3 regions of the Allobosea vaviloviae genome follow, and region 2 is predicted to be linked to each of the others. Evidence: riboswitches for the same ligand, from Rfam matches in the RefSeq annotation. Region 2 holds a riboswitch; each other region holds the start of a gene.

Region 1 (9,828 bases), 1.3 Mb from region 2:
GGGCGGCGCGATTTCGCGCTTTATCTGCAGAGCCGCTCATCGGAAGTGTTCCAGACCGATATCAACCCGGCCGCGGTGATCGGCAAGGGCATCTTCCTCGACCATGCCACCGGCCTCGTCGTCGGCGAGACCACGGTGATCGAGGACGATGTCTCGATGCTGCAGGACGTGACGCTGGGCGGAACCGGCAAGCAGGGCGGCGACCGCCACCCCAAGATCCGCAAGGGTGTGCTGATCGGCGCCGGCGCCAAGATCCTCGGCAATATCGAGATCGGCCAATGCGCCCGCGTCGCAGCAGGCTCGGTCGTGCTGCAGGCCGTGCCGCGCAACAAGACCGTCGCCGGCGTGCCGGCCAAGGTCGTCGGCGAGGCCGGCTGCGCCGAGCCGTCGCGCTCGATGGATCAGATCCTGGCCGGGGATTGCGGCAGCGCGATCTGAGCTGATTGCGCCTGCATTTCGAGAGCATTGCGCGAAAAAGTGGGTACCGGTTTTTCGCAAGAGCAATGCGCTCAGCTTTTAGGATCGATCACGTTTTTCGCATTCGGACCAAGCCGTCCGAATGCGACGTGATCGAGCAGGCTGCGCGCGATCTCGCGCCGGCTGGCATGCGCGCTTGCTTGTGAGTTCAGGACGAGCGTCAGCGCGTCTCCGGTCGGCATCGCGTCCATGAAGGGGGCGGCAAGCCTGCCGTCGCGCAGATGCGGCGCAATCAGGCTCATCCGGCCCATCAGCACACCGGAGCCCGAGAGCGCGGCGTCGAGCGCCAGGCTGTAGAGCGAGAAGGAAGGGCCGCGGGCCGGGTCGATCGTCCCGATGCACCCCGTGAAGGCGAGCCAGCGCCGCCAATCATCCCGCCAGACAGCGTCATGCAGCAAGGTCGCGCGCGCCAGATCATTGACGCTTGTGAGCGTGCGCGCCAGTGCCGGCGCGCAGACCGGCAGGATCGCGTCCGGACCCAACGTCAGCGCATCGACGGGGCGCGCCTCGGGGCCGAGATAAAACAGCGCCAGATCATGCGGCTCGCGGCGTGGATCCGGCGGTTGCTCCATCGCGGAGACCGAGATCTGCAGTCCGGGAAACGCCGCCTGCAGCGCGGCCAGGCGCGGCGAGAGCCAGAGCTGGGCGATGCAGGGCAGGGCGGCGATGGTCAGTGCGCGGCCTTCATGCCCGGCGTTCAAGTCCTGCCCTGCGCGTAAGTCCTGCACGGCTTGTCCCAGCGTATCGAAGCCGCGCGTCAGCTTGGGCAGGGCGTTGCGCGCGCCCTCCGTAAGTTCCACCCGCTGGGCGAGGCGGCGAAACAGCGGGAAGCCGAGCCATGCCTCCAACTGCCGGATCTGCTGCGTCACCGCGCCGGCCGTGACGCCGAGCTCTTCGGCTGCCTTGACGAAGCTCTCGCAGCGCGCCGCCGCCTCGAAGGCCCGCAAGGCGTTGAGGGAGGGCAGGCGCGGGCGCGGCGGCTTAACGGGCATGACGGGTCCTCTCTTAGGCTGAGATTTTCTCTGCCTGCGAGCGAGGATTACTCGTTTGCGCCGCGCCGCGCAAACCGGTCATATCCTTCGCATCATGCGGAATTATCGCGAGGAGGATCGATCGATGACGGCTCTGGGCAGGCGCGACTGGGTTCCGCAAGCGAGCGAGGATTACGTGCTCGGCATCGCCGCCGAGACGGCCGGCCAGTCGCTCGACGCGGTCGAGGCGCGGATCGCGGCGCTGACGGTCGAGAACCGCAACATCCATGAGCGCGACTGCATCAACCTCAACCCCGCGACCAATGTGATGAACCCCAAGGCCGAGGCCGTGCTTGCGGCGGGGCTCGGCGCCCGGCCCTCGCTCGGCTATCCCGGCGACAAATACGAGATGGGGCTGGAGGCGATCGAAAAGATCGAGATCATCGCCGCCGAACTCGCCGCCGAGGTCTTTGGCGCGAAATATGCCGAGATCCGCGTGCCCTCGGGCGCCATTGCCAATCTCTATGCGTTCATGGTCGCGGCCAAGCCCGGCGACTGCATCATCGCGCCGCCGGGCGCGATCGGCGGCCATGTCACGCATCACGGCGCCGGCGCCGCAGGGCTTTACGGCATCGTTACCCATCCCGCCCCAGTCGACCCGGTGAACTACACCGTCGACCTTGCGCGCCTGCGTGAGGATGCCTTGCGATTGAAGCCCAAGCTGATCTCGATCGGCGGCAGCCTCAACCTCTTCGCCCATCCGATCCGCGAGATCCGCGCGATTGCCGACGAAATCGGCGCGATCGTGCTGTTCGACGCGGCGCATATGTCGGGCATGATCGCCGGCCATGGCTGGCAGCAGCCGCTGGAGGAGGGCGCTCATCTGATGACGATGAGCACCTATAAGAGCCTGGGCGGGCCGCCTTCGGGTCTGATCGTCACCAATGACGCCGAGATCGCCAAGCGGCTCGACGCTGTCGCCTATCCCGGTCTGACCGCGAATTTCGATGCGGCGAAATCGGCCTCGCTGGCGATCACCTTGCTCGACTGGAAGGCGCATGGCCGTGCTTACGCGCAGATGATGGCTGAGACGGCCAAGGCGCTGGGCGAGGCGCTGGTCGAGCGGCAGGTGCCGGTCTTCGCGCGCGATCGCGGCCTGACGACCTCGCATCAATTCGCGATCGAGGCTCACAGCTATGGCGGCGGCCAGGCGGCCGCCAAGACGCTGCGTGCCATCAACATCCTGAGCTGCGGCATCGGCCTGCCCCTGCCGGAGGTGGCGGGCGACGTCAACGGGCTCAGGCTCGGCACGCCCGAGATCGTGCGCTTCGGCATGACGCCCGCCGATATGCCCGAACTCGCAGGCTATATCGCTGAAGGCCTCAGCGGTTCGCGGCCGGCGGAGGTCGTGGCTAAAGATGTGACGGCGTTCCGCGGGCGCTTCCGTGAGCTGCATTTCATGCGGTGAGGGCTGGCGCTGCCTGCATCCAGGCAGGCTTGACCATCGGCCACCGAGCTTTCACAGTCGTCGTCATTCCAGGGAGATCCCCGGCAAGGGGCTGAGACACCGCTGGCAGACCGGGGCAACCCGGATAAGCGCGCGGAAATCCTTCGAACCTGATCCGGTTCATACCGGCGGAGGGATGGATTTCCCGGCATGAAGCCGGCGGCCCGCAAGGCTGCAGATATCCTCGCCCCCCGTTGCGGCGAGGAGTTTGCGATGAGAGGCCCGCCCGACACCAGTTTGCGCCGCCAGCAGGCCGGCCCGCCCGATGCTCCGGCGCCGCCGGCCTCGACGGATGTCGCCATCATCGGCGGCGGCGTGATCGGCCTGATGACCGGCTGGCGATTGCTGCGCGCCGGCCTGCGGGTCGCGCTCTTCGAGCGCGGCACGGTCGGCCAAGGCGCGAGCCTCGCCGCCACCGGGATGCTGGCGGCGGCTGCCGAATTCGAGCCCGGCGGCGAGGAGCATGTCGCGCTCGCCCTGGAGAGCCAGCGCCTCTGGCCCGGCTTTGCCGCCGAATTATCGGCCGATGGCGGGCTCGATATCGACTATCGCAGGGATGGCATCCTGCTTGTCGCCACGACGCGCGACGAGGTGGCGCGGCTGCGCTTTCGCCAGGAGATGCAGCGGCAGGCCGGGCTTGTGACGGAGTGGCTGGACGGGGCTGCCTGCCGAGGCTTTGAGCCCGGCCTGCGGCCCTCCGTCGTGGCCGGCATCCATTGTCCTGGAGATCACCAAGTCGACCCGGCCAAGGTGATCGCCGCCCTGCGGCAGGCCTTCATCGAACGCGGCGGCATCCTGCTCGAAGGCTCGGCGGCAACGCCCTGGCTGCAAGCCGGGCGCGCCGTGGGCGTCACGACGAAGCAAGGGCCGGTGAAGGCTACGATCATCGTGGCTGCAGGCGGGGCCTGGACCGAGATAACGGGGCTTTCCCTGCCGTTGCGGCCGCTCAAGGGGCAGTCGCTGGCGCTGGCATGCCCGCCGGACCGGCCGCTCCTTTCGCGCATGGTCTGGACCGACCAGGTCCATCTCGCCCCCAAGAGCGACGGGACGCTGATTGTCGGCGCGACCATGGAGGAGTGCGGCTTCGACGATGCCGTGACGGCCGGCGGCGTCTACGCGCTGCTCGAAGGCGCGCGGCGCATCCTGCCCGGCATCGAGGACCTGCCGATCGCCGCGATCTGGTCGGGCTTCCGCCCCACCAGCGCGGACGACGCGCCGATCCTCGGCGCGACCCGGATTCCAGGCCTGCTCCTCGCCACGGGACATCATCGCAACGGCTATCTGCTGGCCCCTGTCACCGCGGAGGCGATCACGCAGCTCATCACCGAGGGAGGCATCAAGGGGCCAGCCGCATCCTTCGGACCGGAGCGCTTTTCAGCACAGGAGGCAGTGGCATGAAGCTCATCGTCAATGGACGCGATCACGACAGCGCGGCCGAGGATCTGCTGGCGCTATGGCAGGAGCGCACGGCCGAGCTTGATCTGCCGGGCCCCCAGGGCTTCGCCATCGCGCTGAACGGGATGGTGGTGAAGCAGTCGCAATGGCAGGTCTCGCCTCTGGCGTCCGGCGACCGCGTCGAAATCATTCGCGCTTTTCAAGGAGGTTGAGATGAGTGTCGCGGAACAGCCCTTCATCCTGGCCGGAACGCAACTCGGCTCCCGCCTGCTGATCGGAACGGCCGGCTATCCCAACCAGCGCATCATGGTGGATGCCGTTGCCGCCAGCGGCGCGGAGATCGTGACCCTGTCGCTGCGCCGGATCTCGCTGGCGGGCCATGGCTCCGACACGGCGCAGCTCTTATCCAGCTATCGCTTCCTGCCCAACACAGCCGGCTGCGAGACGGCGCGCGACGCTGTCCTGACGGCGGAGCTCGCCCGTGAGGCGCTTGGAACCAACTGGATCAAGCTCGAAGTCATCGGCGATCGCGAGACGCTCTATCCTGATGTCGGGGAGCTGCTGGAGGCGACGCGCCAGCTCGTCGAGATGGGCTTCGTCGTGCTGCCCTATTGCAATGACGATCCGGTGGTCTGCGCGCGCCTGGCCGATCTCGGAGCCGCTGCCGTGATGCCGATGGGCTCGCTGATCGGCTCCGGCATGGGCGTCGCCAACCCTGCCAATCTCGAATTGATCTGCGCGCGCTCGGCCGTTCCCGTGATCGTCGATGCCGGGCTGGGCACGGCGTCGGATGCCGCCATCGCGATGGAGTGCGGCGCGAGCGCGGTGCTGCTCAACACCGCGATCGCCAAGGCGAAGGATCCGGTCCGCATGGCGCGCGCCATGCGCCACGCCGTCGAGGCCGGTTGGGATGCGCGCGGGGCCGGGCGCATTCCGCGCCGCGGCCGCGCCGAGGCCTCGAGCCCGCAGCTCGGGCTCGTCGGTTCGTGACCGCGCTAGCGCCACGCTCGTCCAGGGTGGCAAAAGCGCTAGGCTTTGCCGCTCTGATAGCGCGCAAGCATCTCCGCCTTCAGCGCTGCCTCCGAGACGACATGCGCGCCGCCGAGCCAGACCGACTCGATGCGGCCGGCATCGTCGCGCACCAGCCGTGCCGTTTCGCCGGGGCTGTTGAAGGAGGAGGCCTTGACGAAGCGGCCGCGATCGGGCGCTTCGATCGCGATCTCTCCGGCATCAAGGAGAGGGCTGAACAGGGTCGGGTTGGCAACCAGCACCTTGTCGGCGAAGGGCACGAGGTCGCCGGGGTTCCAGATCGTCCACCAGCGGCCGGCCCAATCCTTGGTTGCGGCCGAGGGCGCGCCCAGCTCCTGGAAGCGCTTGAGGATCTGGACGATGCCGTCGAGCCAGGGATGGGCGAGGCCGTCGATGGCGTTGGTCAGCACCGAGATCGTCAGATCCTGCTCCGGCAGGACGGCTGTGCGGGTGATGAAGCCCTGGAAGCCGCCGGAATGGCCGAACCAGGCCCAGTCGCCTTCGCCACCGGAGATGGTGCCGAGTCCGTAATGGCGGCCGAGGCTGCTTTCCTCATCGGCCCAGAGCCGGCGGCTCATCTCGCGGCGATTGAGGGGCGAGAGGATGCTGCGCTCGGCCTTGGGCGAGAGCTGCGCGAAATAGCGCGCGACATCGGCGGCCGTGGCGACGAAGCCGGCTGCCGACATCATCGCCTGGCAAGGGTTGTCGCCGGGGACGACGACGCGATGTCCGAGCGGCCATTTCGGGCTGTGGCCCCGAGCCATCGGGCCAGTCCAGAGGCCGATATCGGGCATGGTTTCAGCAAGCCCGACTGCCGCTACGACCTCCCTGGCGATCCAGTCGGCATAGGGCTCGCCCGTCACCGCCTCGATCACCAGGCCAAGCAGGCCGAAGCCGTGATTGGAGTATTTGAGCCGCTGCGAGGCGGGCAGGATGGGCGGCAATGCCAGGTCGGCGAGAAGTTCGCCCTTGTCGCAATAGGGCTTACGGTCGAAGAACTGGCCGTTGTCGGGGCCGTCGCGCGTCAGGCCGGCGCTGTTGGAGAGGAGCTGCGCCAGCGTCACGGCCGCGACCTCGGGATGGAGGCGGGGCACGAAGCTGCCGGCCTTGTCGTCGAGGCGCAGCCGCCCGGCTTCGACCAGGCGCAGGATGCCGGCCGAGGTGAAGCTCTTCGAATGCGAGGCGATGCGGAAGCCGTGGCGCGGCGTCAGCGCCTCGCCGGTCGCGATGTCGGCCTTGCCGAAGGCGGCTTCCAGAACGATCTCCCGCCCGCTCGCGATCGCGACGGAGCATCCCGGCTGGTCGTGATGGCGGAGCTGAAACTCGAGCCAGCTGGAGACATAGGCGAGGGCGGCAGGCAGCCACGGCGTCATGGGGCGATCCATCATGAGCGAAGGGAGCGCTCACTATTGCAGATCGCGCCGGCGCGCGCAGGCGCGCCAGGCGGCTACCGCCATGCGGGAATGGGTGGGTGGCACTCGCGATGACGAGCACGGGAGCCGTCGATTGGCGGCTCGACCGCCTTCCGGCTTGCCCTTCCGGCCCCGCCATGGCATCCGTCCCGACAACCGATAAGGACCGATACCGTGGACAAGACAGAACTCGCCAAGCTTGAAGGCTACCTGCGCCGCACCTTCGCCAATCATGCGATCAGCGTGCGGGCGCGCATGAAGAAGAACGATTCGGCCGAGGTTTATCTGGCCGACGAGTTCATCGGCATCATCCATGTCGATGACGAGGACGGCGACCGCTCGTTCAACTTCACCATGGCAATCCTCGACGTCGACCTCGAGGACTGAGCCGCCGGCCTCGAAGCGCTACTCCGGAGGCCGTCTGACGCGGCTTCCTGCGCTTCCGGTGCTCACGGACGAAAAGTCCGCTCCGCTCCGGTTCTCGAAAGCCGCGCCAGCCGACTCACCGGAGCGCACCTCGAGACCGGCTTGCGGCGTGCCTAGGAATGCTCAGCGCAGCATGCCGTCGATGGTACGGCGGACGCCGCCGATCATCAGCTCCCAATCGGCGATGATCCTGCGCGGGAAGCGGATGTTGACGTCGATGCCGCGGTGGCGAAACGTCACCCGGCAGAGCTCGTCGAGCGCGGCGCCTGCCGCGGTGTCGAGCGGGCAGCGCGCCGCGAAGCCGCGCCCGTCGGGCACGGAGACATAGAGTTCGTCGCCCTCATAGGGCGAGCCTTTGCGGAAGCCGCGCACCACCAGACCGCCGGGGTTGGACCAGACCGTCGGCGTCAGGAAACGGGCATAGACGGCAAGTTGCGTCGCTGGCTCGTTGACCTTGTCGGGCGGGCTCAGCGTGACCAGCAGGCGGTTGCGGTTCTGGGCCGGACCGAGATCAGGCCAACCCAGCCTGAGGCGCACCATGCCGACGAGGCGGCTCGAATCGTCGGCCTCGGCGCCTGTCAGGTCCTGCGGCACCATCAGCACGCTGTTGCCGATGCGGGCGGGCTGGAGCATCGTCTCCGTCTCGCGGCCCTTATGAGTGGCGTAGAGACCAAGGCCGGTCGCGGCCGCACCAAGCAGCATGATGGCGAAGGCCGCCTTCACCAGCGCAGAATCGGCGCGTGGCAGCGGCGGCGGAGGCCGCCTCAGGCGCGAGCGGACCATGGTCGCCAGATCGGCGGCCAATTGGGCGGAATGCTCTTGCGACAAGGAGTCTTGGGACAAGGACGCGGTCACGTGCGGGGCCCTTTGAGCCTGACGCCGGAAAGCTGGGACATGGTTCCGGACGACATCGTGCTCTCCCTGACGGGAGACGGATGGATCGATGCGTCCAGTGAAGCAGAGGTCGCTTAAGGGAGCGTAAACCATGATCGCGCAGGCGGCGGCGCGCTGCCGGGGCCTGGGAAAAGCGGCGGCGGCCGGTTAACCATTGCTTATGAGTTTTCTTCACAGTTCGTAAACCATGCGGCAAGGTGGAAGGGTCCGGTTCGGAGTGCCCGCCCTTGTTGATCGAGCCCGCTGCCTATGATGCGCTGCAGGCGCTGTTCATCGGCTTCGCCTTTGCCGGCTTGCTTGCCAGCGCGTTCGAGTTGTTCACGACGCAGCGCGCCGATTTCCGCTTGCTGCAGGCCGGCGGGCTGGCGGCGGTCGCCAGCGTTCCCGTCGTCGTCTTCAGCGCGCCCTTCCTGATCCTGCGCAACACCGTGCGTGGCCGACGCATCGAGGGGCGGCCCTTCATCTTCGTCATGCTGGCGAGCATGATCGCCTCGCTTTGGAGCATGGCCTCGGGACGCGTGGTGCTCGACCTGCTGCATCTTCTCGGCGGCGCTTGACGGAAGGCTGGCCGGGCCTGCAATCCTTCATGGCAAATCCTGGAAGGATATTGGCCGATGCCGCTCTACTCGCTTGACGGAACCGCCCCGGAGACCCCGCCCGAAGGCGGCTGGTGGCTCGCGCCCGAGGCGCATCTGATCGGCCGGGTCAGGATCGGCGCCGAGGTCGGCATCTGGTTCGGAGCGGTCCTGCGCGGCGACAATGAATGGATCGAGATCGGCGCAGGCAGCAATATCCAGGAAGGCTGCGTGCTGCACACCGATATGGGCTTTCCGCTGCGTGTCGGCGCCGGCTGCACGATCGGCCACCGCGCCATCCTGCATGGCTGCATCATCGGCGAGAACAGCCTGGTGGGCATGGGGGCGACGGTGCTGAACGGCGCCAGGATCGGCGCCAACTGCCTCGTCGGCGCCAATGCGCTGGTGACGGAAGGCAAGGAATTTCCCGACAATTCGCTGATTGTCGGCTCGCCGGCGCGGGCCGTGCGCACGCTCGATGCGGCGGCCGCCGCCGGCATCACCGCCTCGGCGCGGGGCTATGTCGCGCGCTGGAAGCAGTTTGCAGCCGGGTTGCAGCGCCTCGGCTGAGCCGGATGATGTCAGCTGGAATCACGCAGTGATCTCAGCTGACATCTGAATCCGTCTCTCAACAAAAAGTGAGAGCAGGACTCGAAAACCGGGAACCGGTTTTCGAGTCCTGCTCTGAGCCTGAAAATGGATCGGGCCGGTTCCCCGGGGAAGAGGAACCGGCCCTATGGCGAAACCCAGTCTTGGGGGACGGGTGGGGACGTGACCGAGCCTCGCCGTCAGTTGGGAGACCAGCGGCGGTGCAGAGCCGCGAGCAAGTCTCCAAGAGGGTGTTGCGGCGCCCGCAGCAGGGCGCTCGCGTGATGAATAGGTGTCAGCGCACCGAGGCGACGGTCGGCGTCTGGGCGCCGCCGAGCGAGGTCCAGCCCGTCTGGTACTGGGATTCGCGCTTCACATAGACATAGCCTGTCTGGTTCCAGGGCAGGATCGCGTTGCGCTTGTTGTCGAGGATGAAGTCGCCGCGATCGGTGCGGATCATCAGCACGGCATGGCCGGCGTTCTCCTCGTCGATCACGACCGTCATCAGCATGGCGCGGCGCGGAATGCCGGCCTCGGCCAGGCGCTTGCGCTTC
Region 2 (9,828 bases):
GCCGGTATTGTCCCGCTTACGGCCCTCAGCCAGAGCGACCGCCGGCGTATGGTGCAGAAACCCGCCAAAAGCCTGACGGCAGAAATCCTGATAGGCGCGGGTGTAGAGGATGAACTCGTGCCACAGATCGTCCGCCACCTGCGAGGGCATGGCGACATGAAGCTGCCCGCTGTTGAGATAGGCGAGAAAGAATTGCCGCAGGCCTTGGGCGACGAGGGCCGTCTCCTTGCGGGTAAAGCTGGGGTGATGGGCTGCGAGCTTGTCGAGCAGGCCTGGCGGCCAGCTGTAGTTGCGAATGAACTCGGCCCGCTGCAGGCGGCGATGGGCTGGCCAGATCACCAGCCCGACAACCAGAACGCCGCCCAGCGCCAGGCTCAGCGCGCCACTCAACCAAGCTGTCATCATCGCTCCCCCCGCCACGACCCGCCGCGGGAGATCAGATCACGAGTGCAGGGTTGATGCATCCCCATACGGCAGGCAGCGGCTGCCGATCCTTATCAGTCCGGCGCGATCTTCGTCGGGTCGAAACGCTTCTTCAGCCCGTCCCAGCAATCGATGTCGTTGGTCTGCAAGGTCGCGGGCTTGGAGGCGAACTGCGTCAGCTTCTGCGGGAAGCTGCGCTCGAACGTGAAGGCCGGCGTATTGGTGAGCTTGACCGGCTTCTGCTAGAGCATTTTCGAGCGAAGTGGACACCGGTTCGCGTGAAGACAATGCGATAAAACAAGGAGGTAGAGCATTCCCGCGATTCGGAGAAACGCGGAAATGCTCTAGGCATTGCGAGAAACGGATGACGATCGAGACCTTGCCCCGTCCCCGCCTGCTGCGCTGCGGCGATGCCGCCATCTCGGTCGAATTCGGGGATGCGATCGATCCCACGGTCAATGCGCGCGTGCTGGCGCTCGATGCGGCGCTCTCCGCCGAGCCGCAGCCCGGCCTGCTTGAGACCGTGCCGACCTATTGCTCGCTGCTGATCCATCTCGATCCGCTCAGCACCGATTTCCGAGCCTTGTCGGAGCGCATTCTCGCTCTCAGCGAGAGGCCGGTCGCGGCAGGTGGCAAGGTGCGGCGCTGGCGCGTACCGGTCGTCTATGGCGGCGATTTCGGCATGGACCTCGACGATCTGGCGGCGCGCCATGGCATCAGTGGGGAGGCGCTGGTCGCACGCCACGCGGCCGCGACCTATGTCGTCGCGATGATCGGCTTCATGCCGGGCTTTGCCTATCTCAGCGGGCTCGATCCGGCGCTCGCCACCCCACGCCGGCTCGAACCGCGCATGAAGACGCCGGCGCAGTCGGTCTCCATCGGCGGGGCGCAGGGCGCGATCTCCACCGTCGAGGGGCCAAGCGGCTGGCATATGATCGGCCGAACGCCGGCGCGCGGCTTCATGCCGGGACGCGATCCGGTCTTCACCTACGCGCCGGGCGACGAGATTCGCTTCGAGCGGATTGCTCCCGGCGAATGGGCCGGGCTCGATGCGCTGGCGGCCTCCGGAGCTTCCGTCGCCCGCTGCGAGGCGCCATGAGCGCGCTCATCGTCAAGGCCTGCGGTCCCGCGACCTCGATCCAGGATCGCGGCCGCTTCGGCTATCAGCGCTTCGGCGTTTCGCCTGCGGGCGCGATGGATCGCTTCCATCTGGCCGCGGCGAACCTGTTTGTGGCAGCCGAGGCCGGCGCCGCGGCGCTGGAGCTGGGCCCGGGCGGCGCTCGCCTGACGGCCGAGGGCGACATCACGGTCGCACTCGCCGGCCCGGCCTGCACGCTTGAGGTGGATGGCCGCCAGGTCGCTCCCTTCACGGCGGTGCGCGTCGCCGATGGCGGCACGGTCGTGGCGCGCCCGGCGCCAGGTGCGGCCTATGCCTATCTCGGTGTCGAGGGCGGCATCGCGACCGCGCCGGACATGGGCAGCCGCTCGATGCATCGCCGCTCGGGTATCGGCGGCGAACCGCTCGCGGTCGGTGCGCGTATTCCGGCGACGCCGGGCGGGCGCGAGGCGGTGCTGCTCTGCCTCCCGGAGCTTCCACGCGGCGAGACGGGGCCGATCCGCATCCTGCCCGGCCCGCAGGACGATCATTTCGGCGCCGAGGCCTTGGCGATCCTGACCAGCGCCGGCTACCGCCTCAGCGGGCAGGCGGACCGGATGGGCGTGCGCCTGGACGGGCCGACGCTGCCGCATCGCGGCGGCTACAACATCGTCTCGGACGGCATCGTCGACGGCTCGATCCAGGTGCCGGGCGACGGCCGGCCGATCGTGCTGCTGCGCGATCGCCAGACCACTGGCGGCTACCCCAAGATCGCAACCATCATCAGCGCCGATATCGGCCGCTTCGCGCAGATCCCGCCAGGCGAGCCGGTGCGTTTCGAGATCGTGACCTTCGAGCAGGCGATCGAGGCGGCGCGCCGGCTTCAGGCCATGATCGAGGGCCTTGCCTCCGCGCTCGTCCCGCTGGCCGCGCCGCTGACGAGCGAAAGGCTGCTCGGGCTCAACCTGATCGGCGGCGTCACCAGCGCGACGGAGGCGATCGGCGTTTGAGGGTCAGGATGCGGTGTGGCGCGCCACCGTCACGCCTGCCGCTTCGAGCTGGTTGCGCAGCGTTCGGGCGAGGGCGACGGCATGGGGATTGTCGCCATGCACGCAGATCGAGTCGATGCCGACCTTGAGCGTCTTGCCGCTCACCGACACCACCGCGCCGGCATCGAGCATGCGCATGACGTGTCGGCACGCTTCCTCGGGATCGTGGATCACCGCGCCGGGCTTGGCGCGATCCGTGAGATTAAAGCTGTCGTCATAGGTCCGGTCGGCATAGATCTCCCGGAAATAGGCCAGGCCGAGCTTTTCGGCCGCCCGTTCCGTCGCCATTCCCGGCATCACCAGGAAGAGCGCGTCGGGGTCGGCCGCCTTGATGCCGCGCGCGACGGCGAGCGCCAGCGCGTCGTCGTCATTGCAGATGTTGCCGAGCGCGCCATGCGTCTTCACATGGGTCATCGGATAGCCGGTCAATGCCGCGACCGCTTTGAACGCGCCGACCTGATAGGCGACGAGGTTCTCGACCTCCCGCTCGGTCAGGCCCGGCAGGCGGCGCCGGCCGAAGCCGATCAGATCGGCAAAGCCAGGATGGGCGCCGATCGCGACATGCTTGCCGCGCGCGAGCTCGGCGGTCTTTCGCATGATCTCGGGGTCGCCGGCATGAAAACCGCATGCGACATTGGCCGTGGTGACGATGTCGAACATCGCCGCATCGTCTCCCATGGTCCAGGGACCGAAGCTTTCGCCGACATCCGCGTTGAGATCGATGTTCATCCGAGATCCTGAATCACTGAAAACGCCCCTTAGAGCACGCGCCGGTGCGGCTCTTGGGACCGCAAGGCCAATGGCCGTGGGCCGCAAGGCGGCTGGCCTGGGCAAGTCTTAGTGGAGCGTGGGCCTGGCTGCCAGCCTGTCGCGCCGTTCCGCCGAGGACTCGATCCCGATGTTGCGAGTGTCGCGGGCTGGCGCATGCCGGACGCGCAGTTCGGCTCCGAAAAACTGCCCTTGCTGCAGCACCTCGCTCGCACGGTGGAGCGCGGCAAGTTCGACATGATCCTGCTCAGGCACTCATGCCCCGCGAATTGAGGCCGGGAATCTTAGGATTTATTCAACTTTGAAGGCAGATGCTCCTTGGGAGGCTTCGACAAGAGCCAAAATTATGTGAGCTGGGTTGAACCCGGCTCTGAGCCGAGTGTGTCCTATGTCCAGAAGCACAAATCATGTTGCTGAGGCAGCGCGGCTTCCCGAAGATCATGGTACGATGAATGCCCAGCTGGTGGCGGCGCTCTACGCCACGCCCGGGCCTATTCTTATCGGTTCGATCACGGTTACATTGGTCATGCTGGGAGCGGGCCTGCTCGCCGGCCATGATCCCGTATTCTATGGCCTGGCCGTCCTGATGGCTTGCCTCGGATTGTTCCGGTTCGCTTCCCACAGACTGTATGAGCGGGCGCATGCCGTAGCTGGCGCACCCTTCGACGCGGCCCGTTTCGAGCGGCTTGCGATGATTGGGGCCTGGGGAACGGCCGCGCTCATTGCCGGATTCAGCTGCTACGCCCTGTGGCGCTATCCGAGCCAGCCGGTCGCCGTTCTGGCGATCGCGCAGTCGATCGGCTATCTGGCGGGGATATCGGGGCGCAACACCTCGCGCCCCCTGATCACGAAGATCCAGGTCCTGATCTCCGGCGCGCCCTTCACCTGCGCATTGGCTGCGACCTTGGAGCCGGCCTATGTCCTGATCGCGCTAACGGTCGCGCTGACGACGATTTTGACCTTCTCCAGCACGCAGATCATTCACGAGATGTTCGTGTCCCGCCATCGCACGATGGAGGAGCTCGAGATCCTGGCCAATCGCGACACGCTGACGAATCTGGACAACCGGCGCTCAATTCTGCTCAAGATCGAGAACCAGCTGGCACGCAAACAGGAGATGGCGCTCCTGTCGGTCGATGTCGATGATTTCAAGAGCATCAACGACACCTATGGGCACGATGTCGGGGATGCATTGCTTCTCTCGATCAGCGAGACCCTGGCGTCTTGCCTTGGCCCTGGCGATATCGCCGCGCGGATGGGCGGTGACGAGTTCATGGTCGCCACGTCGCGCGGGAGCGCTGAGGCGGTCGAGCTCGCGCGCCGCATCCTGACGCGGATCGGCTCCCAGAGGCGGATCAAGGGACGCAGCATCGCCGCGACCGTCAGCGTCGGCGTCGTCGTTGCCGAGGCTGGCCTGGCTGTCGAACAGGCCCTCAAGCGTGCCGACATCGCGCTCTACAAGGCCAAGTCGGATGGCCGGAACCATTTGGTCGTCTATACGCCGGAGCTGAGCGTCGAGCACGATGAACACCTGGCCTTCGAGGTCGATCTGCGGGATGCGATGCGCGCCGGGCAATTCCAGCTCGTCTACCAGCCGATCTACAACCCGCGCTCCGGCAGCGTCACGCTGGTCGAGGCTCTGCTGCGCTGGGATCATCCGCAGCGCGGAGTGGTCAGCCCCGCGACCTTCGTTCCCGTGGCCGAGCGCACCGGGTTGATCAAGGTCTTGGGCACCTGGGCGATCGAAACCGCAGTGCGCGCCGCCCTGGCCTGGCCGCGCAATGTCGGCGTCAGCGTCAACGTCTCCGCGCGGCAGTTCGAGAGCGATCACGACCTCGTCGCGATCGTCGCCGCCATCCTGCGCAAGACGGGCCTGCCGCCGCGTCGCCTGACGCTCGAGATCACGGAATCGACGCTCATCGAGGATGCGCCGCACATCATCGAGAGCCTGAAGAAGCTGCGAGCCATGGGCGTCAGGATCGCGCTCGACGATTTCGGGACCGGCTACTCGTCCTTGAGCTATCTGGCCAAATTGCCGATCGATATCATCAAGATCGACAAGACCTTCAGCCATGAGATCGATTCGTCGGTCAAGGTGAACGCGCTGATGACCGCGATCACCGACCTGGCTCATAAGCTTGGGCTGTCGATCATCGTCGAAGGCATCGAAACGGCGGCGCAGCTTGCCGTGATGCGCCGTTTCAGCTTGCATGGGATACAGGGATTCATCCTCGCGAAACCGATGTCCGACGAGGCTTTGCTCGCCATCATCAAGGATCGCGTGGCCTCCGACAGGATGAGCCTTGTCGGGGACCTCACGGCGCCCGCTGCGGTTGCCGTGAGGAAGCGGCCAGAAGTTGCTTGAGCGCGTCCCCGCGGTAATAGAGCCGGAACGGGAGCGAGGCGCCATGCAGAGGCCGAATTATCCAAGCGGCAAGGACCTGCTTGGCGCCGATTCCGTGTCGCGCGACGATCTCGATGATATCTTCGCGCGTGCCGAGCGCTTCCTGGCGGAAGAGGATGAAGAGGACTCGCCTGGCGACCAGCCGGCCCGGCTTCATCTCATAAGGCGGCGGCCAAAGGTGATCGCGACCCTGTTCGACCAGCGCAGCACGCGGACGCGGCTGGGCTTTCAGGCCGCAGCCTTGCGCCTGGGTCACCAATCGCTCGACGTCTACGATACCGATCGCAGCCGGATGGGCAGCGCGACAGGGGAAACGCTCGACGATCATATCCGCACCGTGGAGGCTTATAGCGACCTGATCGTGGTGCGCTCGCATACCGAGAGCCTGCCATATCAGATCGGGCGGTTGAGCTATCTGCCGGTCGTCAATGCCGGCAACGGCGCTGACGAGCACCCGACCCAGGCGTTGATCGATCTCTTCGCCATCCGCAAATTGCGCGGGGACGTCAAAGACCTGTCGATTGCCTTGTCGAGCGATACGCGTGCGCGCTTTGCCCTGTCCTTCGTGAAAATGCTGCGCCTCTCCCCGCCTCGGCGCTTCACGCTCTGCTCCCTGCCGGACGTGCCGATCAATCCGCCGATGCGCGAAGCGATCGCGCTGCTGGCGAGCCTGGGCTGCAAGGTCTCCTTCGTTCATGACGTCAGGGACACCCTGGAGCATGACGTCCTGATCATTCAGATGCAGGATATGAGCCGCTTCGCGCATGCGTCCCTGGGCAGCGAGGCGATCGACAAGGAAATCGAGACGGAACCCTTCACGCTGACCGCCAAGAAGATCCTCGATGCGAAATCCGACACCCTGATCCTGAACCCTCTCCCGCGTTTCGCCGAGCTCGACGTGTCATGCGACGCGCTGCCGAATGCGGGTTATTTTCGACAGGTCAAATTGTCCTTGCCGGTGAGGATGGCCATCCTGGAGCGAATGCTTCTGGGTATTCCATGGACCGGTTGACGCGCCGTTTCCTGGCATTCTCGGTTTGGATGCTGGCCTATTTCCTGGCCTATATCGCGGTGGCGATAGCCATTCGCTATCTGTCGCATTCCTTTCGCATCGTCGAGATCGCGGCGATCCGCTCCGCCGGCTCGCTCATCCTTGCCGGATTCTTCGTCTTCAGAAGCAAGGCGGTCTTGCACCAACTGGCCGGCATGCAGTTCGGCTATCATGTCCAGCGCAGCTTGATTCACCTGATCGGGTCGTTGGCGTTGATCTGGAGCCTGGCCAATCTTCCCCTGGGCTTCATCGCGACGATCGAGTTCTCGGGGCCTCTCTTCGCGGCGATGCTGGGCCTCGTGGTCGCAGGATTGATCCCGGGACCCGTCGCCTGCCTGGGATTGTCGCTCATCGCCGTTGGAAGCGCCTATCTGCTGTTCTCGCAGGGCGTGTCGCATGATCCGCGCCTGCTGATTCCGGTCGGTGCAGTTGCCCTGCTGACGATCACGAATTTGATGCTGGCCCGGCTGGCCGAGAGCAAGAGCGTGGTCCTGATCGTGTTCGTCATGCATGCCGTGCAGCTTCCGGTTTATCTGTGCGCGCTCCTGATTGGCCTCGACGTGGGGGGAACCGCTCAGCCGCGCGACGTCCACCTCGAGGACGTGCTCGGAGTTTCGCTGGCGGTTGCTGTGCTGATGCTTGCCGGCTTTGTCACGCAGACGGCGCTGGCGAACGCATCGCGTTATGGCTCCGCGCTGCAACTCTGCGCCGCCGACACGCTGCGCGTACCGTTCCTGACGCTCATCGGTTATTTCGTCTTCAAGGAGATGCTGAGCGAGAGCATCGTCCTGCCCGGATTGCTCGTCGTGGCGGGAGCGATCATCACCAGCCTGCCGCAAACGCGCGCTCGAAGCCGGCAAGGCTGAGCTCACGCCGCCGGCAAGCTCGCGATAGTGAGCTGTTGCCATGTCACATTCTTGACATGGCCGCGCCGCCGCCGTCATGGTGCGCTCGTTCCCAGGGGGGCCTCGCTAGGAGGCTGAGATTCCGCCGGCTCGAACCCGTTTCGAGCAACGCGGTGACCCTCCGAACCTGATCCGGCTCATACCGGCGTAGGGATGCGGGACATAGGGCGGCAAGCCGCTCCTTTTCCATGCTCGCGCCATTGGCCGGACAGCGGGTCGCAGACCGGAAACGTGCCGGCTTGCGCCTTGATGTCTCGGAAGGTGTGCATGGACGTGACGGAAACGCAGATCATTGCGGCCCTGCTGGAGTTCTTCGACAGGCAGGACACGACGGACGAGGATTTCGACCGGCTGGCGCTGCTTATCTTCGCCTACCAGTTCGAGAACAATCAGCCCTATCGCCGCTTCGCCGCGGCGCGAGGCAGGACGCCGCTTGCCGTCCGGGGCTGGCGCGACATCCCCGCCGTCCCGATCGATGCCTTCAAGGATCTGACGCTGAGCTGCCGCCCCACGGAGGAGATCGAGCACGTCTTCATGACGAGCGGCACGACCCGTGGCGGGCAGCGGGGCCGCAGCTATCACCCGACGCTGGCCGTCTATGACCGCTCGATGATCCTGAATTTCCGGCAGCGCTTCATGCAAGGGCTGGAGCGGATCCGCATGGGTATTCTGTTTCCCGACGAGCAGGCGATGCCGAATTCGTCGCTGGCGCATTACCTCGCTTTGGCGCGGCGCGAATGCGGGACGCCCGACAGCGAAGGCTTCATCGACGAGGCAGGCCTCGCCACGGCGCGCCTGCTCGCGGCGCTGGAGCGCGCTGAGGCGAGGGACGAGCCTTACGCGTTGCTGGGTGCCAGCTTCAGCTTCGTGCACCTGCTCGACGAATTGCAGCGGCGGGGTCGGCACTTTGCGCTGCCGCCGGGTAGCCGCATCCTCGACACTGGCGGCTTCAAGGGGCAGTCGCGCGAACTGGCGGCGGACGAGTTCTACGACGCTCTGTCGGCTGCGCTCGGCGTGCCCCGGGATCGCTGCATCAACATGTACGGCATGACCGAACTCGGCACCCAGTTCTATGATTGGGGCAATGAGACCTGTCCGCCGGTGAAATCGGGCCCGCACTGGATCCGCAGCCGGGTGGTGAACCCGCTGACGGGCCAGGATGTGCCCGCAGGCGAGACCGGCGTGCTGGTCCATCACGATCTCGCCCATTTCAACTCGGTCTCGGCGATCCTGACCGAGGATGCCGGCGTCGTCGTCCCCGGAGGTTTCCGTCTGCTGGGGCGCGTCGATGGCGCCGATTCCAAGGGCTGCTCCGTGGCGGTCGAGGAATTCCTGAAAGCGGCCCGTGGCTGAGGTCATGACCGAGTTCGCGGGGCATCTACCTGGCTTGTCGGCCGGCGAGGTGGAGTGGAAGACGCTTCATTTCAGCGCTTGGGGCGAGGCCGCGGAGATCCGCGTACCCGTGCTGAGCGAAGCGCAAGGCACTGCGCTGGCGGGGCGCGTGCGCGACAATGCCCGCGCCTATCTCAAGACCCTGCGCATCGCCGAGATCACCGCGATCATCGACCAGGCGATCGCGCGATTGCTCGATCGGAACGATCCCTGGCGGCAAAAGGCCGAAAGACTGCTGCCGATCGTGACTGGCTATGATCCCGAGATGGTCCGGCTCGGCCTGACCGGCTATCTGAAGACCTTCCGGCAGCCGCAGCTCAAGCGCTTCCTGGCCGAGGATTTCGCCGATCCGCAGATCCTCGACGATTTCCAGACCAGGCCGAAGGGCGGCTTTGCCAAGGCGTTCGGGCCGGACCTGCTGCTGCATGTCTGGGCCGGCAATGTTCCGGGCCTGCCGCTCTGGAGCTTGATATCCGGCCTGCTGGTCAAGGCCGGAAGCATCGGCAAGGTCGCCACCGCCGAGCCGCTGCTGGCGGGCTGGTTTGCTCGCATCCTGGCCGAGATCGATCCGCGCCTGGGCGAATGCCTCGCCGTGGTCTGGTGGAAGGGCGGCGACGAGGCAGGCGAGCGCGTCTGGCTGGCGCAGGCCGACGCCATCGTCGCCTATGGCGGCAATGATGCGCTGAAGGCAATCCGGGACCGCGCTCCCGTCACTGCCCGTTACCTGCCGCATGGCCACA
Region 3 (9,828 bases), 2.0 Mb from region 2:
GTCGAGCGCGGTCTCGATCGCCGTCTTGTCGGCGGCCGTGACCTTCTCGCCATAGTCTTTCAGCGACTTCTCGGTCGAGTGCACCAGGCTCTCGCCCTGGTTCTTGGCCTCGACCAGCTCGCGACGCTTCTTGTCCTCGCCGGCATTGGCCTCGGCATCCTTGACCATCTTCTGGATGTCGGCCTCCGACAGGCCGCCAGACGCCTGGATGCGGATCTGCTGCTCCTTGTTGGTGGCCTTGTCCTTCGCCGTCACCGAGACGATGCCGTTGGCGTCGATGTCGAAGGTCACCTCGATCTGCGGCATGCCGCGCGGAGACGGGGGGATGCCCATCAGGTCGAACTGGCCGAGCATCTTGTTGTCGGCCGCCATCTCGCGCTCGCCCTGGAATACCCGGATCGTCACCGCCTGCTGATTGTCCTCGGCAGTGGAGAAGACCTGGCTCTTCTTGGTCGGGATCGTGGTGTTGCGGTCGATCAGGCGCGTGAACACTCCGCCCAGCGTCTCGATGCCGAGCGAAAGCGGGGTCACGTCGAGCAGGAGCACGTCCTTGACGTCGCCCTGCAGCACGCCGGCCTGGATCGCGGCGCCGATGGCGACAACCTCGTCCGGGTTGACGCCCTTATGCGGCTCCTTGCCGAAGAACTGCTTCACGACCTCCTGGACCTTCGGCATGCGGGTCATGCCGCCGACGAGAACGACCTCGTCGATCTGGCCCGCCGAAAGACCGGCATCCTTGAGCGCTTTCTTGCAGGGCTCGATGGTGCGCTGGACGAGATCGTCGACCAGGCTCTCGAACTTGGCGCGCGAGAGCTTGATGGCGAGATGCTTCGGCCCGGAAGCGTCGGCCGTGATGTAGGGCAGGTTGATTTCGGTCTGGGCCGTGGTCGAGAGCTCGATCTTGGCCTTCTCGGCGGCTTCCTTCAGGCGCTGCAGGGCGAGCTTGTCCTTCTTCAGGTCGATGCCCTGCTCGCGCTTGAACTCCTCGGCGAGATATTCGACGAGGCGCATGTCGAAATCCTCGCCGCCGAGGAAGGTGTCGCCATTGGTCGACTTCACCTCGAAGACGCCGTCGCCGATCTCGAGGATCGAGACGTCGAAGGTGCCGCCGCCGAGGTCATAGACCGCGATCGTGCCGGCCGACTTCTTGTCGAGGCCATAGGCGAGCGCTGCCGCGGTCGGCTCGTTGATGATGCGCAGCACTTCGAGGCCGGCGATGCGGCCGGCATCCTTCGTCGCCTGGCGCTGGGCGTCGTTGAAATAGGCCGGGACCGTGATGACGGCCTGGGTGACCGGCTGGCCGAGATAGGCCTCCGCGGTCTCCTTCATCTTGGTCAGCGTGAAAGCCGAGATCTGCGAGGGCGAATAGTCGGTGCCGTCGGCCTCGACCCAGGCGTCGCCCGCAGCCGCCTTCTTGATCTTGTAGGGGACGAGATGCATGTCCTTCTGCGTCATCGGATCGTCGAAGGTCCGGCCGATCAGGCGCTTGATCGCGAAGAAGGTGCGCTCGGGGTTGGTGACAGCCTGGCGCTTGGCCGGCTGGCCGACGAGGCGTTCGCCGTCATCGGTGATGGCCACGATCGACGGCGTGGTGCGGGCACCTTCCGAATTCTCGATGACCTTGGGTGTAGAGCCTTCCATGACCGCGACGCAGGAGTTTGTCGTGCCGAGGTCGATACCAATAACTTTACCCATGGAGGGGATCCCTTTTAAATTGAGCAGATCGCCGGCCCGCGACGCCTGGGCGCCGCCTTCCGGCCCATGGACCGGGCCGCCCCCGCCTACTGCGGCGAGCGAAACCGGCATTCCACGTCGAACGGTCGTTAAACCGCCTCTTGGCGGCGTATATAGTGAGGGTGTTCCCGCCCTTGCAAGACACGAGAGCCGATTAAGAATCTGGCGCCGTCGCTGTGGCCGGGTGCGGCCGCGATCGGGATCATTCCCAGCCGGTGTTGCGCTTGTGTCCTTGCGTGCCGGCGCGGCCCCCGTCATTCAAGGCGGAATGCCCAAGCTCTCTTCGGGTTTGCCGAGCCTTCTTTGGACTTGCATGCCTTCGCTCGGTCGAGTCTTCGCCAGGGTTGTGACGTGAACCGACATCTGCGCCTTGCTTCGAGCCTTGCCCTGCTCGCCCTTGCCGGCGGGACGACGCTCGCTTGCGCCCAGCCGCTGCAATTGCCCGGCGCGCAGCCACCGAACCAGGCCGGCACCCAACAGTCTGCACCGCCTGCCTCCGGCGGCCCCGCGGCGGCGTCGCGCGCCCATGTGATGCCGGCGATCAAGGTCGCGGGCGAGGAGGCGATCATTGGCCGGCCGCTCAGGCGCAATGGCGGCTTCGGCGAGGCGGTCTTCGACAAGACCGCGGCGGGCTACGGGCTGAAACTCAAGGCCGAGGGGTTCCAGGCCAGCAATCTGGTCGAGCCCTGTGCGATCTCGTTCGGCGATGCGCCGGTGCCGCTGACAGCGCTGGGACGACCCGCCGGCGTCCCGCGCTATAAGCTCGAGGCCCCGATCTGCCCCATCGTCTTCGACGTACTTGATGGCGCTTTCCTCGTGGTTGAACCAGCGCAGCCCTGCGTCGTCGAGGCCGCTGCCTGTCGGATCGATCCGCGCGGCCTGTGGGGGCCGGATTCGCGCACGCTCGTCTCGCGCGCCAAGGAGATCGAATCCGCGCGCGGCACGGCTGAAAGAGCGGTGCGCGAGGGCTATCGGGTGCTCGGCGCCAAAGGCGATGCGTCCGACCAGCGCGCCATCGCGCGCGAACAGGCGAGCTTCTCGGCCGAGCGCGAACTGACCTGCCGCGACTTCCAGCGCGAGGGCTCGCTCGGCTTCTGCGGCGCGCGCATGACCGAGGCGCGGGCGGCATCGATCCGGGCGCGTCTCGGCATCACCAGCGAGCCGAAGCCCGCCGCCAAGCCCAAGCCGCGTCCGAAGCCGGTCCCGCTGCCGCTCACGCCGACGCAGTAAGTCTCGACGGAATTTTCATCCCTGCGTCATCCCGGACGAGCCGTGTAGCGGCTTAGATCCGGGGTGACGGGCGTATGTGGTCAGCGAGGCGGGCTCACTCCCATTGCGGCCCGCAATGCCCGCGTCGCGCCCTCGACATCGTCGGCCCCGAACATCGCGCCGATCACGGCGACCCCGTCCGCACCGGCGGCCATCACCGAGGCGGCATTGCTCGCATTGATGCCGGCGATCGCTCCGACCGGGAGTAAACCCAGCGCTTCGGCTGCCTGCCGCCGCAGCGCAGCGTAGCCGTCGAGGCCGAGCGGGATGTCGGCATCGTCCTTGTGCTGCGTGGCGAAGACCGGGCCGACGCAGGCATAATCGATGCGCGCGGAGGCGAGGTAGGGCAATTCCGCCGCTTCTCCCAGCGTCGCGCCGATGATCGCGTTCTCGCCGAGCAGGCGGCGGGCGTCGGCAAGCTCCATATCGTCGGCGCCCAGATGCACGCCTTCCGCGCCGGCCGCCAAAGCGACATCGACGCGGTCGTTGATCAAGAGCGGCACGCCGGTGCCGGCGAGTGCCGCATGGATCGCTCGGGCCTCCCGCACCATCTCGCGCGTCGAGGCCTCCTTGGCGCGGTACTGGATCAGCGTCGCGCCGCCTTTGGCCGCCGCCCGGGCGAGCTCGGCGAGCGAACGGCCTCTGGCGATCTGCGGATCGACCAGACCGTAGAGCAGGATATCGAGCGTCATTGGTTTACCCTCTCCGTCATTGCGAGCGTAGCGAAGCAATCCAGAAGGGCTCGCTCGACGGCCCTACAGCCTCAGACCGAATATCGGATTCGGTCCGAGGCTGTAGGGCTTTGATCTTGCATCGGCTTGTCCCGAAAACCGGTTCCCACTTTTCGGGCCGATGCTCTGGATTGCTTCGCTACGCGCGCAATGACGATGTTTCGTCTTCAAGCGGACATGCGCGCCCGCAGCGTGGCCTCGTCGATGCCCGCCAGCGCGTCGATCAGCGCGACAGCGAAGCTGCCGGGGCCATTGCTGCGTTCGGCGGCGATCTCGCCGGCGATGCCGTAGGCGGTCAATGCGGCGGCCGCTGCCAGGGCCGGGTTGCTCTCGACCGCGCAAGCTGCCGCGATCAGGGCGCCGGCCGCACAGCCGACGCCGGTGACCTTCGTCATCAGGGGATGGCCATGCGCGACCGAGAACGCGCCGCGCGGGCCTTCGATGCGGTCGATCTTGCCGGTCGTGACCAGCGTCAGATCATGTCCGCGCGCGGCTTGGAGCGTGTCTTCGAGCGCCGCCATCTCGGTCGCGTTGCCGCGCACGACGATGTTGCGCAAGCGCAGCACCTCGCGCGCCACATGCTGGCGCAGGGGCGAGAGCTCGACGAAGACGGGGTCGAAGACCAGCGGCTTGGCCTGGTCGCGCGCCACCTCCAGAAGCTTGGGAATGGCGAGCTCGCTCTCGGCGTTGATTGTGCCGATATTGATCAGGATCGCGCCCGCGCCGTCGGCCATCGCCGCAACCTCGTCGACATGGATCGCCATCGAGGGAATCGCCCCGAAGGCGAGCAGCATGTTGGCCGTGATGTTCTGCGCCACCGTGTTGGTCAGGCATTGCACCCGCGGCCGCTGCGCCGCCACGCGCGCCAGCACGGCGGCGACGCGGGCGGCATCGAGATGGGTGATGTCCGTGGTCATGCTCATTCCGCTGCCGGCAGGTAGAGATTGCCGCCCTTCGAAAGAAATTCCTGGGATTTCGCGGCCATGCCCGCATGCCTTTCCGTTTCGATCTGTGCCGCCGCCTGGTCAAGTGCAATGCGCTCGTTCTCGCCCATGGCGAGGACCTCGGCGCGCAGATCCTGCGTGATCTTCATCGAGCAGAACTTTGGCCCGCACATCGAACAGAAATGCGCGACCTTGTGCGCGTCCTTCGGCAAGGTTTCGTCGTGATAGGCGCGGGCGGTGTCGGGGTCGAGCGCCAGGTTGAACTGGTCTTCCCAGCGGAAGTCGAAGCGTGCGCGGCTGACCGCATCGTCGCGGAGCCTGGCCGCCGGATGGCCCTTGGCGAGATCGGCGGCATGGGCCGCGATCCGGTAGGCGATGACGCCGGTCTTGACGTCGTCGCGGTTGGGCAGGCCGAGATGCTCCTTGGGCGTGACATAGCAGAGCATGGCGCAGCCGAACCAGCCGATCATCGCAGCGCCTATCCCCGAGGTGATGTGGTCGTAGCCCGGCGCGATGTCGGTCGTCAGCGGTCCCAGCGTGTAGAAGGGCGCCTCGCCGCATTCGCGCAACTGCTTGTCCATATTCTCCTTGATCTTGTGCATCGGCACATGGCCGGGGCCCTCGATCATCACCTGGCAGCCCTTGTCCCAGGCGAGTTTGGTGAGCTCGCCCAGCGTCTCCAGCTCGGCGAACTGGGCACGGTCATTGGCGTCGGCGATCGAGCCTGGACGCAATCCGTCGCCGAGCGAGAACGAGACGTCATAGCGCCGCATGATCTCGCAGATCTCGTCGAAACGCTCGTAGAGGAAGCTTTCCTTGTGATGCGCCAGGCACCAGCGCGCCATGATCGAGCCGCCGCGCGAGACGATGCCGGTCACCCTGGAAGCCGTCAGCGGCACATAGGGCAGCCTGACGCCGGCATGGATGGTGAAGTAGTCGACGCCCTGCTCGGCTTGCTCGATCAGCGTGTCCTTGAACACCTCCCAGTCGAGCTTGACCGGATCGCCGCCGACCTTCTCCAGCGCCTGGTAGATCGGCACGGTGCCGATCGGGACCGGCGAGTTGCGCAGGATCCAGGAGCGGATGTTGTGGATGTTGCGCCCGGTCGACAGGTCCATGACCGTGTCCGCGCCCCAGCGGATCGCCCAGACCAGCTTCTCGACCTCCTCGGCCGCACCGGAGGTGACGGCGGAATTACCGATATTGGCGTTGATCTTGACCAGGAAGTTCCGGCCGATCGCCATCGGCTCGAGTTCCGGGTGGTTGATGTTGGCGGGAATGATCGCTCGCCCGCGCGCGATCTCGCTGCGCACGAATTCGGGTGTGACGAATTCCGGCACGCTTGCGCCAAAGCTCTCGCCATCGGCATGGCGCTCTTTCGCGCCTTCCAGCATCGCGGCGCGGCCGAGATTCTCGCGATGCGCGACATAGATCATCTCGGGCGTGATGATGCCGGCCCTGGCGAACTCGTACTGCGTCGCCATCTGGCCGGGCTTGGCCGTCAGCACCGGGCGCTCAGCCGGGCAGGCGGGCACCAGGTTCTCGGGCGAGATGTTGCCATTGTCGGCGGCGGTGACTTCGCGGCCAGGAATGCTGTCGAAACCGCGCGCGTCGAGCCAGGCGCGGCGTGGCTGCGGCAGGCCCTGGTTCAGATCGATCCTGGCGTCGGTCTCGGTGAAGGGCCCTGACGGGTCGTAGATGCGCACCGGTGGTTCCGCGTCGGTCGAAAGCTGCACCTCGCGGAAGGGCACCCGCATGGTCGGGTCTTCCGGTGGCGCGACATAGATCTTGCGCGAGCCGATGATCGGGCCGGTGGTGACGCCGGTCGGTGCACCAAACTTGGGCGCGGCCCTGACGCTGTTTTTGGCAGTCTTGGTGTGAACGTTCATGGGGATCTCCTCCTTGGTCCAAGGTTCAGGAGATCCGGCGTCGAAGCGGTCTAGCGCTGTCTGCGGCCGCGATTATGCGCAAGCCGCGTTCCAGTCCCTCCGCCGGTATGACCCGGATCAGGTTCGATGGGTTCGGCCTTTACGGCCATCTCAGCTCTTGCGAGCACCCCTCGGAACGGCTGGGAAGTTAGGCGCGATGACGTCGGTGCGCAACCGGCAAACAGCGCCCGGCTCGCATGACGTCATTGCCATGTGTTCAGCGCCTCGTTGATTGCGGCGGCGCTTCGGCGCGACGACGGCTGCGACGGATCGCGCGGAGCTATCTTCGGAAGCGACGCATTCCGGTGATGCGCTCTGTTGCGGGTCAGGCGCTCCTGGCGCGCGGCCAGGGCAGCACTCGTCCCGACATGACCATGCGATCGCGCCCGCCGTCCTTGGCGGAATAAAGCGCCCGATCCGCTGCTCCAACCAACGAGGCGCAGTCTGTCGTTGCATTGGAGTTCGGCCAGACAGTCGCGCCGCCAAGGCTCGCCGTGACGAGCCCGGACGGAGGGTTCGACCCGTGCGGAATCTGGATGTCGCGAAGCGCATCGCAGAATCTCATGCCGACCACCTCGCAGCCTTCGGCATCCGTACCGGGCAAGAGGAGTGCGAACTCTTCCCCGCCATAGCGCGAGGCCAGGTCGCCCGGGCGTCGTGTTTGCGCGGCCAGCACGGCGGCCACAGCACGCAGGCAGCCATCTCCAGCCGGATGTCCGTAACGATCGTTGAACTTCTTGAAATGGTCGATATCGATCATCAGCACGGAAAGGGCGGTGCCCTCTCGCGAGGCCCGCGCCCATTCCTGCTCCAGCCGCTCGTCGAAACATCGGCGATTGGCGAGCCCCGTCAGCCCGTCCAAGGTCGCCAGCGCCGCGAGTTTGTCTTCGAGATCCTTGTGCTCGGTCATATCGCGCGAGATCGCCACGACGCCATTGATCGTGCCGCTATCGGATCTTGTCACGCGCAAGGTCGTCTCGATCCAGATCTCGGTCTTCTCCCGGTGGCGCGTGCGATAGATGATCCTGGCTTCCTCGACCTCGCCGCGCTTCAACGCAGCAACCACCTGTGCGACCCGGGGCAAGTCCTCCGGGTTGACGCCGGCCAGGGCCGGCGTTCCGACCAGTTGCGTGGGGTCCCAGCCCAGAACGCTCGCGGAGGAGGGGGAAGCGTAGAGAATCCGCTCGTCGAAATCGATCCGGGTGACCATGTCGCTGGATGCTTCCGCGAGCAGACGGAAATCGGCCTCCTTGGCGATCAGCGCTGCCGCCATACGCTGGCGCTCATAGAGCTGACGCACGAGATACAGGCCGATGACGCCAATCACCAATGTCAAAGCCAGCACGAAGGCCGTCCGGACCATGGCGGTCTGGCGCCAGCGCACCAGAACATCGTCCTGGGCTTCCGTCGCCAGCACCAGCAGCGGATATCGCTCGCTGAACCTGAAGGAACTCAAACGTTGCAGCCCATCCAGCGGTGATTTGAAATAATAGACGCTGGCGGCGGGCCGGGACATCCTGTCCCTGATCAGAGGTGTCGCCGACATGTCTCGTCCGACATAGGTGCCGTTATCGACGCTGCGCGCAAGCAGAATGCCGTCGGCGCTGAGCAGCGTAATTGCCCCGTTGGGGCCGAGGTCGAACTGGCGATAGAACTGCGAGAAATATCCGGCGTCGATCGTCGCCAGGACCACACCGGCGAAAGCGCCATCGGGATGGTCGAGGCGCCGGGACACCGTGATGATCCACTGACCACCGACCCGGCTTTGAACGGGCGGGCCCAGATGGATGCGGCGATCGTCCACAGCGCGATGATGCTGGAAATATGCGCGGTCGCTGTTGTTGAGGCCAGAGAAGTCGACTTTCTCCGTGGTGGCCAGCCAGCGGCCCGTTTCGTCGTAGACGAAGAGGCCGCGGATTCGCCCTAGCGTCGGTTTGCGAAGGTCGAGAACATTCTGAACTGTCGCGATTGCGGCGGGACCCGTGCCGTTTGCCTCCAGTCTGCTGGCCAAACCGAAAAGCACTGCATCGGCGAGTTCGATGGTGTCCTCCGCGTGCTGTGTCAGCGAGCGCGCGAGATTGACCATGTCGATTTCGGCGTTCTTCAGATCGGCTTCCCGGGTGGCCCATTCGCGCCATCCGCTCAGGGCGAGAATGGCGATGCAGACCATCGTGACGAATGTAGCGGTCCAGAATGGCAGGCGCGGCAGGCTCTCGGCGTGACCATTGATGCGACTCGCCTTCATGGCCGTTCCTTCGAAGCGGAGCTTCACATCGCGGGCGTAATCCTCACATCGCAGTCTTAATAAAACTTAACGCCAGTGAGCCTCTCCCGATGCCGCCTCGGCCGGCTGCGCGTCCCGCGGAGTGTCGTTCACCGGGCTGCATGCCGGCGGCCGGTATCGCTGCGTGGGCGCGGATCGTCGTGCTCTACGCCATGACGCAGGAGCTCAGGAGGCAGGAGCTCAGGAGGTAGGAGTTCAGGCGGTGATGTCGACGGTCTGGCCCTGTCCGGCCGGGAGGGCGGCCTTCGCCTGGGCCGCACCCTGCTGCAGCAGGTCGGCCATGGCCTGATCGGCATCGGCCTGCTGCTTGACCATCGCGGTCTGGATCGTCTGGCGCGTGGCCGCAGCCTGGCTTGCGGCGAGGCTCTGCGCGATGGCAATCGATGAATCGCTCATGGTCGGTCTCCTCTCAATTAGAGCGCTTTCAAGCGAAGTGGACACCGGTTCGCGTGAAGAAAGCGCATCAAAACAAAGGGCGAGTGCAATGGAACGATCCTGTCGGATCGAAAATTGCTCTAGCGCTAGACCAGAAGAGCTAGACCACAGACCTTGCCGCTTCATGAAAGCGATGCGGCGAAAGCGAACCGGCGCGGCAGCGAGCCGCCGCGCCGGCATCGTCTTCAGCGCCCGCTCTGCCCGGCCAGCAGCGGCGTGATCCGCCGCAGCGTCACGCGCCGGTTTTCGCGCGAGGGCTCCTGCGTCGCGACCTTGAGATATTGCTCGCCATAGCCCTGGGTCGTCAGGTTCTCAGCCGGCACGCCGAAGTCGCGGGTCAGGATTTCTGCGACCGATTGAGCGCGACGGTCCGACAAGGACAGATTGTCGATGTCGGCGCCGACGGCGTCGGTATGCCCCTCGACCAGGAAGACCTCGTTGGGCGAGCTCTGCAGCCCCTGCCGGATCGACTGGGCGATGGTGGCGAGCCGTTGCGCCTGGTC

Evidence for each region. Region 2 has a riboswitch for thiamine pyrophosphate ahead of BHK69_RS17630 (LuxE/PaaK family acyltransferase). Riboswitches for the same ligand answer to the same signal wherever they lie in the genome.
Region 1: another riboswitch for thiamine pyrophosphate. It lies ahead of thiO (glycine oxidase ThiO); the one in region 2 lies ahead of BHK69_RS17630 (LuxE/PaaK family acyltransferase).
Region 3: another riboswitch for thiamine pyrophosphate. It lies ahead of thiC (phosphomethylpyrimidine synthase ThiC); the one in region 2 lies ahead of BHK69_RS17630 (LuxE/PaaK family acyltransferase).

The regions. Positions count from the first base shown of each region.
Region 1 is NZ_CP017147.1:5,117,350-5,127,177, reverse strand. It holds gene cysE (serine O-acetyltransferase) at 1-438, shown strand, start outside; gene BHK69_RS23570 (LysR substrate-binding domain-containing protein) at 510-1,469, opposite strand; gene glyA (serine hydroxymethyltransferase) at 1,594-2,916, shown strand; TPP riboswitch at 2,978-3,109, shown strand; gene thiO (glycine oxidase ThiO) at 3,169-4,353, shown strand; gene thiS (sulfur carrier protein ThiS) at 4,350-4,562, shown strand; gene BHK69_RS23550 (thiazole synthase) at 4,564-5,340, shown strand; gene BHK69_RS23545 (serine hydrolase domain-containing protein) at 5,379-6,752, opposite strand; gene BHK69_RS23540 (DUF3126 family protein) at 6,966-7,178, shown strand; gene BHK69_RS23535 (hypothetical protein) at 7,341-8,060, opposite strand; gene BHK69_RS23530 (DUF6949 family protein) at 8,339-8,668, shown strand; gene BHK69_RS23525 (gamma carbonic anhydrase family protein) at 8,726-9,256, shown strand; gene BHK69_RS23520 (transglutaminase-like cysteine peptidase) at 9,570-9,828, opposite strand, start outside.
Region 2 is NZ_CP017147.1:3,815,898-3,825,725, forward strand. It holds gene BHK69_RS17595 (glycine-rich domain-containing protein) at 1-402, opposite strand, end outside; gene BHK69_RS33615 (hypothetical protein) at 498-602, opposite strand; gene pxpB (5-oxoprolinase subunit PxpB) at 788-1,522, shown strand; gene BHK69_RS17605 (5-oxoprolinase subunit C family protein) at 1,519-2,529, shown strand; gene BHK69_RS17610 (LamB/YcsF family protein) at 2,533-3,297, opposite strand; gene BHK69_RS17615 (putative bifunctional diguanylate cyclase/phosphodiesterase) at 3,785-5,701, shown strand; gene BHK69_RS17620 (aspartate/ornithine carbamoyltransferase family protein) at 5,745-6,752, shown strand; gene BHK69_RS17625 (DMT family transporter) at 6,644-7,657, shown strand; TPP riboswitch at 7,741-7,870, shown strand; gene BHK69_RS17630 (LuxE/PaaK family acyltransferase) at 7,964-9,049, shown strand; gene BHK69_RS17635 (acyl-CoA reductase) at 9,054-9,828, shown strand, end outside.
Region 3 is NZ_CP017147.1:1,778,540-1,788,367, forward strand. It holds gene dnaK (molecular chaperone DnaK) at 1-1,695, opposite strand, end outside; gene BHK69_RS08305 (DUF1311 domain-containing protein) at 2,086-2,964, shown strand; gene thiE (thiamine phosphate synthase) at 3,045-3,695, opposite strand; gene BHK69_RS08315 (hydroxyethylthiazole kinase) at 3,902-4,651, opposite strand; gene thiC (phosphomethylpyrimidine synthase ThiC) at 4,654-6,567, opposite strand; TPP riboswitch at 6,644-6,748, opposite strand; gene BHK69_RS08325 (sensor domain-containing diguanylate cyclase) at 6,932-8,851, opposite strand; gene BHK69_RS08330 (hypothetical protein) at 9,086-9,286, opposite strand; gene BHK69_RS33070 (OmpA family protein) at 9,511-9,828, opposite strand, start outside.